DNA from 2 places in the Microbacterium sp. Root322 genome. Region 2 is predicted to be linked to the other one. Evidence: riboswitches for the same ligand, from Rfam matches in the RefSeq annotation. Region 2 holds a riboswitch; the other holds the start of a gene.

Region 1 (7,636 bases), on a different contig from region 2:
ACATCGCCGACGCGTCCGAGGTCGACCTCTTCCCCGTCGATCACGACACCGCGGCGGCGTCCGCCGAAGAGGCCGGCATCCTCACCGCTGAGACCTGTCGCGATCGGACCGTGCGAATTGATCTTGGAGACGAGCTGCGGGTTGACCTGGCCGGTGAGCACCATGCGCACGACGCTGATCGCCTCGGTGTTCGTGACGCGGTAGCCGCCCTTGAACTCACTGGGGATCTCGAGACGCTGCAGCATGTTCGAGATCTGCGGACCACCGCCGTGCACGACCACCGGCATCACTCCGACATAGCGGAGGTAGGCGATGTCCTGCGCGAAGGCGTCTTGCAGCTCCTCCGACACCATCGCGTTCCCGCCGTACTTGATGACGACGATCTGGTCGCGGAACTTCTTCAGCCACGGCAGCGACTCGATGAGGGTGGTGGCCTTCTGCGCGGCGACCTCGGCCGGGGTGTCCTGGATGTCGGTCATGAGGCGTACGCGCTGTTCTCGTGCACGTAGTCATGGGTGAGGTCGTTGGTGAGGACGGTGGCCGTCGCCTCGCCTACCTTGAGGTCGATCACGAGGTGCGTCGCGCGCGGGGTGAGGTCGACCTCTTCGCGAGGACGGTCGGGACCCCCCTCGGTGCACACCCGGACGCCGTTCATCCAGACGTCCACGTCGTAGGGGTCGAACTGCGCGCTCGTGGTGCCGATCGCCGCGAGCACGCGTCCCCAGTTGGGGTCGTTGCCGAAGATCGCGGCCTTGAAGAGGTTGTTGCGCGCGACGGAGCGGCCGACCTCGACGGCGTCCTGCTCCGACACCGCGTGCTGCACCTCGATCGTGATGTCGTGGCTCGCGCCCTCAGCATCGCCCTGCAGCTTGACCGCGAGCTCCTGGCACAGCTCGGTGAGCGCTGCGGCGAAGTCGTCGAGGTCCGGCACGACGTCGGATGCGCCGTTGGCGAGGAGGGTCACCTGATCGTTCGTCGACATGCAGCCGTCGGAGTCGAGGCGGTCGAACGTCCGGCCCGTCGCGCGGCGCAGCGCCTCGTCGGCCTGAAGCGGCTCGAGGACCGCATCGGTGGTGAGCACCACCAGCATCGTGGCGAGGCCGGGCGCGAGCATGCCCGCGCCCTTCGCCATGCCGCCGATCGTCCAGCCGTCGCGGCTGATGACCGCGGTCTTCGCGACCGTGTCGGTGGTCATGATGGCGTGCGCTGCGCTCTCGCCACCATCGGCGCTGAGCTCCGCGATCGCCTGCGCGGTTCCGGCGAGCACCCTGGCCCGGAACGTCTCATCCCCGGTGCCGATGAGACCGGTCGAGCAGATCAGCACGTCGCCGGCGCTCACGCCGAGGAGCTCGGCCGCCTTCTCGGCGGTCTGATGCGTGGTCTGGAACCCGAAGGATCCGGTGAAGCAGTTCGCCCCTCCGGAGTTGAGCACCACGGCCTCCACCACGCGGTCGGCGACGGCCTGCTGCGACCAGATGATCGGGTTGGCCTTGGCCCGGTTGCTCGTGAAGACGGCGGCGCCGACCTTGCGCGGTCCACGGTTGACGACCACGGCGACGTCCGGCTTGCCGGTCGACTTGAGCCCTGCGGCGACTCCGGCCGCTTCGAATCCTGCGGGGGCGGTGACGCTCACGGCGCGACTCCGTTCACTGAGAGGGCGCGGGCTTCGGGAAGCCCCAGCGCGATGTTCATGGATTGGATGGCTGCTCCCGCTGTGCCCTTGACGAGGTTGTCGACGGCGGTGACCACGGTCACCCGGTTCGCGGCACGATCGATGGCGAGGCCGATCAACGCGGTGTTGGCGCCGAGCACGTCGGCCGTGCGCGGGAAGCGTCCCTCCGGGAGCAGGTGCACGAAGGTCTCGCCGGCGTAGGTGCTCTCCCAGGCGTCGCGGATCTGCGCGTCGGTCGCGCCATCGACGATCGGCGCGGTCGAGGTGGCGAGGATCCCCCGGGACATCGGCACCAGCACGGGGGTGAACGAGATCCGGATCCCGTCGGCGTCCGCGCCGGAAGCCGCGGCGAGCGCCTGACGGATCTCCGGGATATGCCGGTGCGTCCCGCCGACCGCGTAGGGGTTGGCGGTGCCGAGGATCTCGCTGCCGAGGAGGTTCGTCTTGAGGCTCTTCCCCGCTCCCGACGGGCCGACGGCGAGCACCGACACGATGTCGGAGGGGTCGATCACTCCGGCGGCGACGCCGGGAGCGAGGCTGAGGCTCACGGTCGAGGCGTTGCAGCCGGGCGCGGCGATGCGCGTCGCTCCCCGGAGGTGCTCGCGCTGCTTGACCCCGCCGACGACGAGTTCCGGCACGCCATAGGTCCACGGATCGTGGAAGGCGCCGCCGTAGAACGCATCCCATGCCGAAGCCGAGGTGAGCCGATGATCGGCCCCGGCATCGATCACGAGCGGGGCATCGCCCAGAGCGTCGGTGTACTGCCCCGACTGCCCATGCGGGAGCGCGAGGAACACGATGTCGTGGCCGGAGAGGATCTCCGGCGTCGTGTCCTGCAGGGTCAGGTGCGCGAGGGAGCGCAGGTGCGGCTGGTGGTCGACGAGAGGCTGTCCGGCGTTCGAATGCGCCGTGACGGTGCGGATCTCCATGTCGGGATGATCGGCCAGGAGGCGCAGAATCTCGCCGCCTGCGTAGCCGGATGCGCCGGAGACGGCGACGGAATACGTCATGCTTCTACCTTAACGGTCGGGCCCGCGAGGAAATCGGGGCCGGGGACGGGGCCGGAGGCGGCGACACCGGCACTCGACCGCCGTGCGGGCACAGGCAGGAGGGCGGGGTCGCCTACAGTCGGCGGCCGCGGCGTCGGCGCACAGCGATGACGCTCGGAGCGAGCGTCGAAGAAGCGGTGGCGGCCGAAGGCATGTCGCGACAGTAGCGCGGCCCCGGCGGCCACTGCAAATCGGCTCCGTCATCTGAGACGCTGCGGCCCCATCGGCGCGGCGAAGAACGCCAGCTCGTGGGCGCTCGACGCCTCGAACGCCCGGCGCATGCGTGCCCGTGTTCCGGGATCCGCCTGTGCCGCGGCGTCGGCGACGTAGGCGATCGCCGTCCGTGTGGCCTCCTCGAATGCCGGATCCGCGTACGTCGCGAGCCACGAGGCGTACGGATGCCCCGCAGCTCGCGCGTACTCCCCGAACTCCCCCGCGTGCAAGCGCCGCCCGAGATCGGTGTAGAGCCAGAAGCACGGGAGGACAGCGGCGATGATCTCCGCATAGTCGCCGCCGAACGCCACGGAGCGCAGATGGTCGAGGTATGCGGTCGTCGCGGGCGCCGGCTCTGCGGCGAAGGTGGCCGCGCTCACGCCGTGCGAGGGGGTGAGCCATGAGGCGTGCAGCTCGAGTTCGCCCACGATGGAGCCGCGGGCGGAGTCCGCCCAGAAGGCCTGCTCGTCGGATGTCGGTGCCAGCCGGGCCGCCTCGGCGAGCACACGCGCGTACTCCCGCAGATACAGCGCGTCCTGCGCGAGGTAGAACAGGAACGGCGCGCGCTCCAGCGTCCCGTCGGCGAGCGCACGGATGAACGGCAGGTCCTCGATCCCCGTACGGATCGCGGCGATGCCCGGCCACCATTCCGTGGCGACCTCGCCCGCCGCGGGTCGGGTCTCGGCTCCCCCACGTTCCCAGAGTCCGGCGAAGTGGTTGATCGGCCCGTGTCCACGACCCACGCGCAGTGCGTCTCCTGCGCGCAGGGACTCGCGGAGCCAGTCGCGCGCGGCGCTGACGGCATCTCCGGGCTCTTCGCCACGAGCGAGCAGGGTCGCGAGCGCGGACGACAGCGAGCAGCCGGTGCCGTGCGTGTTCCGGGTCGGGATCCGGGGGGCGGTGAACTCCTGGCGCAGCCCTCGCCGCGCATCGACCAGCGCATCGGGGGCCTCGTCGCCGGGAAGGTGGCCACCCTTGACGAGCACGGCTGTTCCCACCTCGGCGGAGAGCTGCTCGGCCGCGGAGATCGCGTCGTTCCAGTCGGCGAGGTCGCGCCCGGCGAGCACCGCCAGCTCGGCGAGGTTCGGGGTCACGAGCGTCGACAGTGCGAGGAGATCGCGCAGCGCCCGTTCGGCGTCCGGATCCAGCAGTCGGTCCCCCGAGGTCGCCACCATCACGGGATCGAGCACGACGACGGGCGGGCGCACGGTCGCGAGCCAGGCTCCCACCGCGCGGATGACGTCGGCGTCGGCCAGCATCCCGATCTTCACGGCATCGATCACGATGTCGTCCGAGACCGCGTCGAGCTGCGCGCGGAGGAACTCCACGGGCGGAACGTGCACCGCTCGCACTCCCCGCGTGTTCTGCGCGGTCAGCGCCGTGAGCACGGCCATGCCGTATCCGCCGTTGGCGGCGATGGACTTGAGGTCGGCCTGGACGCCCGCGCCTCCCGAGGGGTCGCTTCCGGCGATGCTGAGCACCCTCGGGACGGAGCCGCTGAGCCAGCGTCGCCGGAACTGCCGGGCGGTGGTGGCGGGATCGTCGGCGGCACACAGCGCCGAGACCACGGCGAGCCCCGCCGCACCGGCCTCACGAAGGGCCTCGGTGTCATCCATACCGACCCCGCCGATCGCCACGCACGGCAGCGCGCTTCGCGACACGAGGCCGCGAAAGCCCTCCACGCCGAGAGGGGCAAGGTGATCCGGTTTGGTGGTGGTCGGACGGATCACCCCGACGCCCAGGTAGTCGACCGTGCCGGAGGGCAGAGCATCGACCGCGTCGAGGTGCGCCGGGCTGTTCGCGGTGAGGCCGATCAGAGCCTCCGGTCCGAGTACCTCGCGCGCGCGCAGCACCGAGGCATCACCCTGTCCGAGATGCACGCCGTCGACCCGTGCGCCGCGCTCGCGAGCGGCCACGGCGGCATCCAACCGATCGTTCACAACCAGAAGAGCGCGGCCGTCGATCGCCTGCGACAGTGCCAGCAGCTGATCGACCGTCTCGGCGTCGGTCGCGTCCTTGTCACGAAGCTGCACGATGCGCACGCCGCCGTCGACCGCGCGGCGGACGGTCTCGACGACGCCACGGTCTCCGCAGAGCGCCGCGTCCGTGACGAGGTAGAGCGAGAGATCGGCGTTCACAGGGCACCGCCTTCGACGCGTGCAGCGGCTCGGATGTCGTCGGCGCCCACCGCGGCGAGCGCATCCAGCAGGGCGACGGCGAAGCTGCCGGGCCCTGCCGATACCGCCGCCGCTCGTTCCGCCGCGATCGTGTAGACCAGGCTCGCCGAGGCCACGGCGCTGAGCACGTCATGCGTCGTCGCGCTGGCCGCTCCGAGGAAGGCGGCCATCACCGCACCGAGAGCGCAGCCTCCGCCGGTCACTCGGGTCAGCAGTTCGTGACCGTTGGATACGCGCAGCACCCGCTCCCCGTCGGTGATGAGGTCGACCGGCCCCGAGACGGCGACGACGCCGCCCGTGCTCCGAGCCAGCGAGAGGGCTGCATCGGCCGCGGAGTCCGTGCTGTCGGTGGCATCCACCCCGCGACCGCCCGCGCTCAGCCCCGCGAGGGCCAGGATCTCGGAGGCGTTGCCGCGGATCGCGGTGGGGCGGTGCCCGACGAGCTGATGGGCGAGTGCGGTGCGAACCGGGAGCGCGCCGATCGCGACCGGGTCGAGCACCCAGGGTGTGCCGGACGCGACGGCACCGGCGACGGCCTCCAGAGTGGCCGCGCGCTGTTCGGGCGTGGGTGTCCCCAGGTTGATCAGCACCCCGGAGGCGACGCCAGCGAACATCCCCGCCTCATCGACGATGTCGACCATGGCGGGAGCGGCACCGAGAGCCAGCAGGACGTTGGCGGTGAACCCGGTGACGACCGCGTTGGTGATGCAGTGCGTCAACGGGGGCGCTTCTCGCAGCACCGCCAGCAGGGTCGCGGCATCGCCGGCGAGGTCGTGGGTGGTTTCAGGACGCAGAAGATCGCTCATCGCGACATCCCTTCGCTAGTACGAACTAGATCAGGTTCGACGGGTCTGTTCTCAGCCGCGGATTGCGGCACCCCGTGTCACTGCTCGCAGTCTAGCGATCGGCCAGCAGCGCCTTCTCCTGCGCCCGCGTGAGTCCGGCCCGGCGCTCCCTGTCCACGCCGCGCACCCGTTCGTCGGCGACGACGCGTCGAGCGGTGTCGGCGAGGGGGCGCAGGTGTCCCCCGCTGTCGTGGAATGCGCTGTTCGAGCGGGTCATGAAGCCGGACATCTCGGGAGGAAGCCACAGCGGAAGCGAGAGCGGACCGGCCCAGTGCGCGACGCCGTGTGCTCGCAGCCACTCCTCGTCGGCGACCACCGTCTCCCCGGTGTGCCCTGCCTCCTCGCGCACGGTCTGCAGCAGTCCGGCGAGGGGATGCTCGTCCCCGATCGCGTTGACCACCCCGCTCCGCGTGGCGGCGACGATGTAGGCGGCCACGTCGTCGACGTCGATCACCTGCGCACTGCGCCTCTCGAGCGGAGGCAGCAGCACGGGCTCCTCCCCGGCTCGGGAGAATGCCGCAGCCCAGTACCCGAAGCGGTCGCTGGGGTCGCCGTCCCCGACGATGAGTCCGGGTCGCACGATGAACGCGCGATCCCCCAGCATCGTGACGGCGTCTTCGGCCGCCGCCTTCTGCGGGCCGTACTCGTACTCGTCGCCGGGGCGGGCGGCAGGATGCCGCGGCGCCGATTCATCGGCGCCGACCGTGGCGTCATCGGCGTACACCGAAAGGGAGGACACGTACGTCCATCGCGCCGTGCGGTCTCCGAGAGCCTCGACCGCTGCCACGACGTGCGCGGCCTGAGAGGAGATGTCGACGACGTGATCCCAGTCCTTCCGCGCGAGCGCGGCGTAGATCCCAGGGTCGTCACGGTCGCCGGTCACGAGCACCGCTCCTGCCGGCGCGAGGCGCTCGCCCCGGGCCAGACATGTCACGGCCGCTCCGGACTCGAGCCATCTCCGGGCGATCCGCCCGGAAAGCCACCCCGTCCCGCCGAGGATCAGAACATTCGTCATGGCTCCATGCCACCAGCAACCGCTGCGGGAGGGAAGCCCTCTCCGCTCAGGGCAGAGGGCCCCCTCCGGGACAGCACATCGCTCAGTCGCGGAGCGCTGCTCCGAATCGCTGCGCGGCGACGTCGACACCCGCGAGCTTGGCCGCGGTGGCCTCGGCCGCCGTGAGGGTGCGATCGTCGGCGCGGAATCGCAGAGCGAAGGTGAGGCTCTTGGACCCCTCCGGCACGCCGTCTCCGCGATAGTCGTCCACGAGACGCACCGATTCCAACAGCGCACCGGCTCCCTCGGCGAGGGCGGCCTGCACATCTGCGGCCGGAACTTCGGCGGGCAGTGTGAGCGAGACGTCCTGCGTGGCGGCGGGGAACGTCGACAGCGATGCGGCGACGACGCGACCACCGGCGAGCGACAGGATGCGGTCGAGATCGAGCTCGAACACGGTCGCACGCCCGGGGAGGTCGGCCCCTTCGGCCACGGCGGGGTGCAGCTCGCCGACGTAGCCGACCTCTTCGCCCGCGACCAGGAGCGATCCTGTGCGTCCGGGGTGGAGTGCCGCACGCTCGGCCTGCACGACGTCGATCTCGACGCCGGCCGCTGCCGCGATCACGCGGACGGCATCCAGCGCCTCGACGAGACCGGCGGCCTCGGCGGGGCGGCCGGGCTGGCGC
Region 2 (7,636 bases):
CTTCGTGTCGATCCTCGGCGCGATCGGCGTGGTCCTGACGGTCGCGGCGCCCAAGGTGCTCGCCGAGGCGACCAACCTCGTCTACAAGGGCTTCATCTCGATCCAGCTCGGACAGCCGACCGACGGGTTCCCCGGCTTCCCCGCCGGCACGTCGCAGGATGTCGTCGTCGAGGCCCTGCGAGCCGGCGGCCAAGACGACTTCGCGAACCAGGTCGGTGCGCTGGGCGACTTCACCGTCGGCCAGGGCGTCGACTTCGACGCGCTGCGGCTCGTCATCGCGGCGGTCCTCGGGATCTATGTGGCCGCGGCCTTCCTCACCTGGATCCAGGGCTACGTCATCAACGTGATCATGGTCCGCACCATGTGGCGACTGCGCGAGTCCGTCGAGGCGAAGATCAACCGCCTGCCGCTGGCCTACTTCGACAAGGTGCAGCGCGGCGAGCTGATCTCGCGCGTCACGAACGACATCGACAACATCACGCAGACGATGCAGCAGTCGCTCTCCGGTGCCCTCACCTCGGTGCTCACCGTGATCGGCGTGCTCGTCATGATGTTCTCGATCTCGTGGCAGCTCGCGCTCGTGGCCCTGGTCACGCTGCCGCTCATGGGAGTGATCTTCGGCATCATCGGACCGCGGTCGCAGAAGGCCTTCGGCATGCAGTGGCGCAAGGTCGGTCGACTGAACGCCCGTGTCGAGGAGGCATTCTCGGGCCACGCGCTGGTGAAGGTCTTCGGACGCGAGAAGGATGCGCTTGACCGGTTCCAGGTCGAGAACGAAGAGCTGTTCCAGGCGAGCTTCAAGGCGCAGTTCCTCTCCGGCATCATCATGCCGGCCATGATGTTCGTCGGGAATCTCAGCTACGTGGGCATCGCGGTGCTCGGCGGTCTGATGGTCGCGAACGGTCAGCTCCGTCTCGGTGACGTGCAGGCGTTCATCCAGTACTCGCAGCAGTTCACGCAGCCGCTGTCCGAGCTCGGTGGCATGGCCGCGGTCGTGCAGTCCGGAACGGCATCGGCCGAGCGTGTCTTCGAGCTGCTGGACGCCGACGAGCAGGAGGCCGATGACGCCGACGCTCCCGATCTGGTGGAGGGCAAGGGCGTGATCGAGTTCGAGAACGTCGCGTTCTCCTACACGCCGGAGCGTCCGCTCATCCGTGACCTGTCGTTCCGGGTCGAGCCCGGGCAGACGGTCGCCATCGTGGGGCCGACCGGGGCGGGGAAGACCACGCTCGTCAACCTGATCATGCGCTTCTACGAGCTCAGCGGCGGGCGGATCATGCTCGACGGCCAGGATATCGCCGAGGTCACCCGCGACGAGCTGCGCTCACGCACCGGAATGGTGCTCCAGGATCCGTGGCTGTTCGCCGGCAGCATCCGCGAGAACATCCGCTACGGACGCTCCACCGCGACCGATGACGAGGTTCTCGCCGCCGCCAGAGCGACCTACGTCGACCGCTTCGTGCACGCCCTCCCCGAGGGCTACGACACGGTGCTCGACGAGGATGCAGCGAACGTGTCGGCGGGTGAGCGCCAGCTCATCACCATCGCGCGAGCCTTCGTCGCGCAGCCGTCGATCCTCATCCTCGATGAGGCCACCTCGGCGGTCGACACCCGCACCGAGCTGCTGCTGCAGCACGCGATGGCCGCGCTCCGTGAAGGACGTACGTCGTTCGTGATCGCGCATCGTCTGTCGACGATCCGCGACGCCGACCTCATCCTGGTGATGGAGCATGGCGACATCGTGGAGAAGGGCACGCACGACGAGCTGATCGCCGCGCAGGGCGCCTACTGGCGTCTGTACCAGTCGCAGTTCGAGCAGGCGGCGACCGACATCGACGCCGACGACGCACTCACCGGGGCGACCCCGGTCGTCGTCACGGGTGAGGCGACCGACGCCGAGGGCGCCGCTGCGGAGGCCGCTGCCGCCGTGGCCGGAGCCTCGGTGGGTGCCCAGGTGCCGGCCGCGGAGACAGCGGCCGCGCAGGCTCTGCTGGAAGACGGAGCGGACGGCTCCGCCCGCCGCTCCTGATCTGCGGGCACAGCACAGGACGACGCCCCATTCCGCTCACGCGGGGTGGGGCGTCGTCCTGTGCTGGTCACGCGACCGGGAGGCGCACGACGCGCTCGGGAGATGCGTGAGCGGAGAGGGTGGTCAGGAGCGGTCGGTCGTGATGCCGAGCAGTTCCAGCGGGTGGGTCAGACGCCACCACGGGCTCGGGCCCTCGACGTCTTCGGCCAGCACCAGAGGCGTCGTGGTGGTGTTGAGGGGGCCGGCTGTGGTGAGCGTCCCCACCGCGTCGTCCTGCTCACGCTCGTCGCCGAGGGCGAAGTCCGCCGTGGCCGTGGCGGTCGCTGCGTTCCAGAGCACCACGTCGGCGTCGGATTCGGTGATGACGTCGACCTTCTCACCCCAGGGGGTCGTGACCTGACCGACGACCGTGTTCTTCGCGACGGCCGGGGCCTGAGCTTCCAGCGCGGCTTCCGCCTCGGTGAACAGGGAGCGGGTGAGGGCGAGTCGCTGGTCGTTGCCGGCCTGGTTCAGGGCCGCGGCGTAGAGGTGCACGGTCGTGTCGCCGATGATCACATCCTTCGCGGTGAGCAGGTTCCAGCCCACGAGCGTGCCGGTCTTGATGCCCACGACACCGGGGTCGTCGAGCATTCCGTTCGTGTTCACGACGGTGCCGGCACCCGGAAGATCGACCGACCTGGTCCCCACGATCTCTGCGAACACCGGGTTCTGCATGGCGCGCTCACCGAGGGCGATCAGGGCCTCGGGAGTGGCGACGTTGCGTTCGTCGAAGCCCGACGGCGTCACCACGGTGATGCCGGTGAGCCCGCGTTCTCGCAGCCAGACCTCTGCGGCACGGGCGAACTCGCGATCGGAACCCCAGATCTCGGTTGCCAGGCGGTCGATGTAGTTGTTCGCCGAGCCCATGAGCGTGCCCTGCAGCAGCTGATACTCCGTCAGAACGCCGCCGATCGGCACATCGAGGGCGGACTGGTCGCTGCGGCGGTAGTCCCAGTACTTCACGCTGTCGGCGCGGGTGAACGAGAACTCGGGGCCCTGCTCGCCGAGCGCGAGCGGCATCCGGTCGAGCACCATCAGGCTGCTCACCACCTTGGTGATGCTCGCGATGCTCACCGCATCGGGGACCGATGCCGCGGTGCCCATGCCGGCGATCCCCACGGCGCCGGCGCCCTCGGTCGGCCAGGTGACCGCGGCAGCGGCGGCGGGCGTCGTCGCGAACTCGACAGACTGCACCGTGGGCGGCACCTCGTGCAACGGCCACAGCAGCGTGGTGCCGGCGTACACGGCGACGATGCCGACGAGCGTGGACAGCGGCACCAGGATTCCGGGGCGGGCGATGGCCGGACGAAGACGCGCCCCCCGCAGCAGGCCGTCCGTCGGTTCGGCTTTCGACGTCTCGTCGAGAGTCGCGGCGTCGGTGCCGGCGGCGACCGTCGCGGTGTCCACCCAGGTCAGAGCTGTGGCGGTGGTGGTGTCATCCGCCCACCGGGGTGACGCGCCGTCCAGCAGGGCGAGGGCGTCGTCAGAGGTCTCTGCGGCGATGGGCTCGCGAGGAACGAAAGGCGGCTTGGTCAGGGCGGGGGTCGCCGGTTCCGGCGACACCACCGGCTCCGGCGGCACGACGGGATCCGGCGCGACCACCGGTTCCGGCGGCACGACGGGATCCGGCGCGACCACCGGCTCCGCGGCGAGCGCGGGTGTCGACGTCTGCTCGGCCGTCAGCACCGAACCGGCTGCCGCAGCATCGACAGGTCCGGAGGGGGAGGCGTTCGCCGGGCCGTCGTCGCCGACGACGCCCGTCGCCTCGTCGGCGGGATCTGAAGCGGTCACTCGTTTACGGTACCCAATCCCGGGCGAGTTCCGCGGTGCGCGGCCTTGTCGCCCTGTGGGTGTCGCCGGCGGTAGGATCGTCAGCACAACCACGGGAGTCCGGCGAGCCGGGCTGAGAGGGAGCGAATCGCGCTTCGACCGTCGAACCTGATCTGGGTCATGCCAGCGCAGGGAGGAGTTCAGATGAGTACGTCCACGTCCACGTCCACATCCGCGACCGCGAAGACGCAGGGGAACACCCCGGGCCGGAGCTACCTGCGCTGGCGGATCGTCGACATCGTCGTCGCCAGCGTCCTCGGAGTCGCAGCCGGCCTGATCTTCCTGGCCTGGAACGTCGGGTACCTCGGGCCGAAGGCCCTGCTCGAGCCGCTGCTCCCCGGCATCCAGGGCCTCCTCGACGGCCCGTGGCTCTTCGCCGGCGTGCTCGGCGGACTCATCATCCGCAAGGCCGGGGCGGCGATCTACGTCGAGCTGCTCGCGGCGGTCGTCTCGGCGCTCATCGGCAACCAGTGGGGCGGGTTCCTCACCCTCGAGGCCGGACTCGTGCAGGGGCTCGGCGCCGAGCTGGTCTTCCTGCTCTTCTTCTACCGCCGCTGGTCGCTGCCCGTCGCGATCCTCGCAGGAGCCGGCGCCGCCCTTGCCGGTGGCATCAACAATCTCGTGCTCTGGTACGCCGGTTCCGGTCCCGCCTTCACCACCATCTACCTGATCAGCACGGTCATCTCGGGTGCCGTCATCGCGGGTGCCCTGTCCTGGGTGCTGGCGCGCGGCATCGCCGCGACCGGGGCTCTGGACCGGTTCGGCTCCGGGCGCGAGGCGCGCGTCCGCGTCTGATGTCGGCCGATCAGACGGCCCCCGCCGCCGTCGAGGCCCGCGGCTGGGGGTGGCGTCACGCGAGTCGCCTCGCCTGGGCGCTGCGCGACATCTCCTTCCGCATCGAGCCCGGTGAGCGTGTGCTCGTGCTCGGTGCGTCGGGTGCGGGCAAGTCGACCCTGCTGCACGGCCTCGCCGGCGTGCTCGGGGGTGAGGAAGAGGGCGAGAGCGAGGGCACGCTGATCGTCGACGGTGCTCCTGCCGTGGCCACCCGCGGACGTGCGGGGCTCGTGCTGCAGGACCCCGACTCCCAGGTGATCCTCGCGCGAGTGGGCGATGACGTGGCGTTCGGCTGCGAGAACCTCGGAGTGCCGCGAGCGCAGATCTGGCCGCGGGTGGAGGCGGCCCTGGAGGCCGTCGGCCTCGATGTGCCGCTCGGGCACCCGACCAAGGCCCTGTCCGGTGGGCAGAAGCAGCGGCTGGCGCTCGCCGGGGTGCTGGCGATGGGGCCGGGTCTGGTGCTGCTCGATGAACCGACGGCGAATCTCGATCCCGCCGGGGTCATCGAGGTGCGCGATGCCGTGGAGCGGATGCTGCAGGCTCAGCCGTCGACGCTCATCGTCGTCGAGCACCGCCTCGAGGTCTGGTTGCCGCTCATCACGCGCGTGATCGTGATCGGGAGCGGCGGTGTGGTCGCCGACGGTGCACCGGCGGAAGTCCTCGGAGTCCGTGGTGCACAGCTGGCCGCGGACGGCGTCTGGGTGCCGGGGCATCCTCCCGCCGCGCCGCCGCCCCCGCTCTGGCCGCCAGGGGAGACCCTGCTCTCGGCGCGCGACCTGGCCGTCGCCCGCGTCAAGGGGCGTCCTGTCGCCACCGGTATCGACCTCGACGTGCACGCGGGGGAGGCGCTCGCGATCACCGGACCCAACGGGGCGGGCAAGTCGACGCTCGGTCTGACCCTCGCCGGGCTCCTTCCTCCGGCGAGTGGCGCGGTCGAGGCATCCGCGCTCCTCGCGAACGGTGCGGAGTCCGCGCCGATCCGCTGGAGCTCGCGGGATCTGCTGACCCGCATCGGCATGGTGTTCCAGGAGCCGGAGCATCAGCTGCTCGCGAAGACCGTGCGCGAGGAACTGGCCGTCGGGCCGCGGGCGCTCGGCATGACCGACGACGAGATCACCGCTCGCAGCGACGAGCTGCTCACCCGTCTGCGTCTGGCGCACCTCGCCGCCGCCAACCCGTACACGCTCTCCGGCGGTGAGAAGCGCCGGCTCACGGTGGCCGCAGCCATCGCGACCAGACCGCGCGTGCTCGTGCTCGACGAGCCCACCTTCGGGCAGGATGCCCGCACCTGGGCCGAACTCGTCGCCATGCTCGCCGCGCTCCGAGACGAGGGTGCGGCGATCGTCACGATCACGCACGACCTCGAGGTCGTGCGCGCCCTGCACGCCGCGCGGTTCGAGCTGGGGGGTGCGTCATGAGCCTTCTCGAGACGCGCGCACGCACCGGAGCGCTCGCCACGGTCAACCCGGTGGCCAAGCTCGGGGTGAGCGCGCTCATCGCGGTACCCCTGATCCTGACTCTCGATCCGGTCTCGGCCTCCGTCGCCCTCGCCCTGGAGTTCGTGCTGTTCCTGTTCGCCGGGATCGGCTGGCGCGAGTTCTGGGTGCGCACCTGGCCGGTGTGGCTCGCAGCGCCCCTCACCGGTCTCACGATCGCGCTCTACGGTCAGACCAGCGGCGTCGTCTACGTCGACTGGTTCGTGCTGCGCATCAGCGAGGGATCGCTCGCGCTGGCGCTCGCGACGATGCTGCGTGTGCTGGCGATCGCGCTGCCGTCGGTCGTGCTCTTCATCACCGTCGATCCGACCGACCTCGCCGACGGTCTCGGCCAGATCGTCCGTCTGCCCGCCCGATTCGTGCTCGGCGCACTCGCGGGCCTCCGGATGGTGGGCCTCTTCCTCGACGATTGGCGTGCGCTCGAGCTGGCGCGTCGGGCCAGGGGTGTGGCCGATCGCGGCCGCATCCGTCGCTTCCTGGGGATGGCCTTCGCCCTGCTCGTGCTCTCCATCCGCCGCGGCGCCAAACTGGCGACGGCCATGGAGGCGCGGGGCTTCGGGGCGCCGGGCCGGCGCACCTGGGCGCGAGAGTCACGCTTCGGGGCGGCCGAATGGCTGCTGCTCGCCGTGGGCGCGGCCATCTCCGGCATAGCGGTCGCTGCTGCCGTCTTCACCGGGGCGTGGAACTTCATCCTCGGCCCCTCGGCCTGAGTCAACGCAACTGCGCGAACCTCTCGACCTTCGTGGTCGGACCGACGACGAGCACGGTGTCTCCTTCGCCCAGCACGGTGTCGGCCTCGGCGTTTCGCCATTCCCCTCGTTCGGGTCGATACGCGGCCACCGTGATCCCGTGCGTGCTGCGCACGGCGGCCTCTCGCAAGGTGATGCCCTGCAGGTGCCGGGGTGCGACGGTCTTGACGATCGCGTAGCCGCGGTCGATCTCCAGGTAGTCGGCGGCCGCGCCGCGCACGAGATGGGCGACGCGTCGGCCCATGTCCTTCTCCGGATAGATGACACGATGCACGCCGAGCTGTTCGAGGACCGCCCCGTGCTGCTCGTCGACCGCTTTGGCCCAGATCACGGGTACCTGCAGCTGGAGTAGCAGAGACGCGGTGAGGATCGACGCGGTGATGTCGTTGCCGATGGCGAGGACGACACGATCGAACTCTCCGACCGCGAGCTGATGGAGCACGTCGAGCCGTGTCGAGTCTGCTCTGACCACCTGCGTGAGCTCGCCGTTGAGGGACTGCACGATGTCCTCGTCGGCGTCGATGCCGAGGACCTCTGTGCCCGACGACATCAGTTCGAGCGCGAGGGAGGTCCCGAAGCGTCCGAGGCCGATCACCGCGACGGAATCGGCTTCGGCGATGCGTCGGGCGTCAGGGGTGAAGGAGAGGAACTTGGTCATG

The links. A riboswitch is a leader RNA that binds a small molecule or an ion and turns the genes downstream of it on or off. The one in region 2 is predicted to bind thiamine pyrophosphate.
Region 1: it holds a riboswitch for thiamine pyrophosphate, as region 2 does, so the genes downstream of both, thiM (hydroxyethylthiazole kinase) here and ASC55_RS09225 (ECF transporter S component) in region 2, are expected to answer to the same signal.

Annotation. Positions count from the first base shown of each region.
Region 1 covers NZ_LMCS01000003.1:988,277-995,912, reverse strand. Annotated here, with positions in the region: gene argB (acetylglutamate kinase) at 1-479, opposite strand, end outside; gene argJ (bifunctional glutamate N-acetyltransferase/amino-acid acetyltransferase ArgJ) at 476-1,633, opposite strand; gene argC (N-acetyl-gamma-glutamyl-phosphate reductase) at 1,630-2,682, opposite strand; gene ASC55_RS17140 (bifunctional hydroxymethylpyrimidine kinase/phosphomethylpyrimidine kinase) at 2,922-5,072, opposite strand; gene thiM (hydroxyethylthiazole kinase) at 5,069-5,917, opposite strand; TPP riboswitch at 5,908-6,002, opposite strand; gene ASC55_RS17130 (NAD-dependent epimerase/dehydratase family protein) at 6,009-6,971, opposite strand; gene pheT (phenylalanine--tRNA ligase subunit beta) at 7,054-7,636, opposite strand, start outside.
Region 2 covers NZ_LMCS01000002.1:895,627-903,262, reverse strand. Annotated here, with positions in the region: gene ASC55_RS09235 (ABC transporter ATP-binding protein) at 1-2,029, shown strand, start outside; gene ASC55_RS09230 (D-alanyl-D-alanine carboxypeptidase family protein) at 2,153-3,859, opposite strand; TPP riboswitch at 3,941-4,052, shown strand; gene ASC55_RS09225 (ECF transporter S component) at 4,043-4,693, shown strand; gene ASC55_RS09220 (ABC transporter ATP-binding protein) at 4,693-6,150, shown strand; gene ASC55_RS09215 (energy-coupling factor transporter transmembrane component T family protein) at 6,147-6,938, shown strand; gene ASC55_RS09210 (potassium channel family protein) at 6,940-7,635, opposite strand.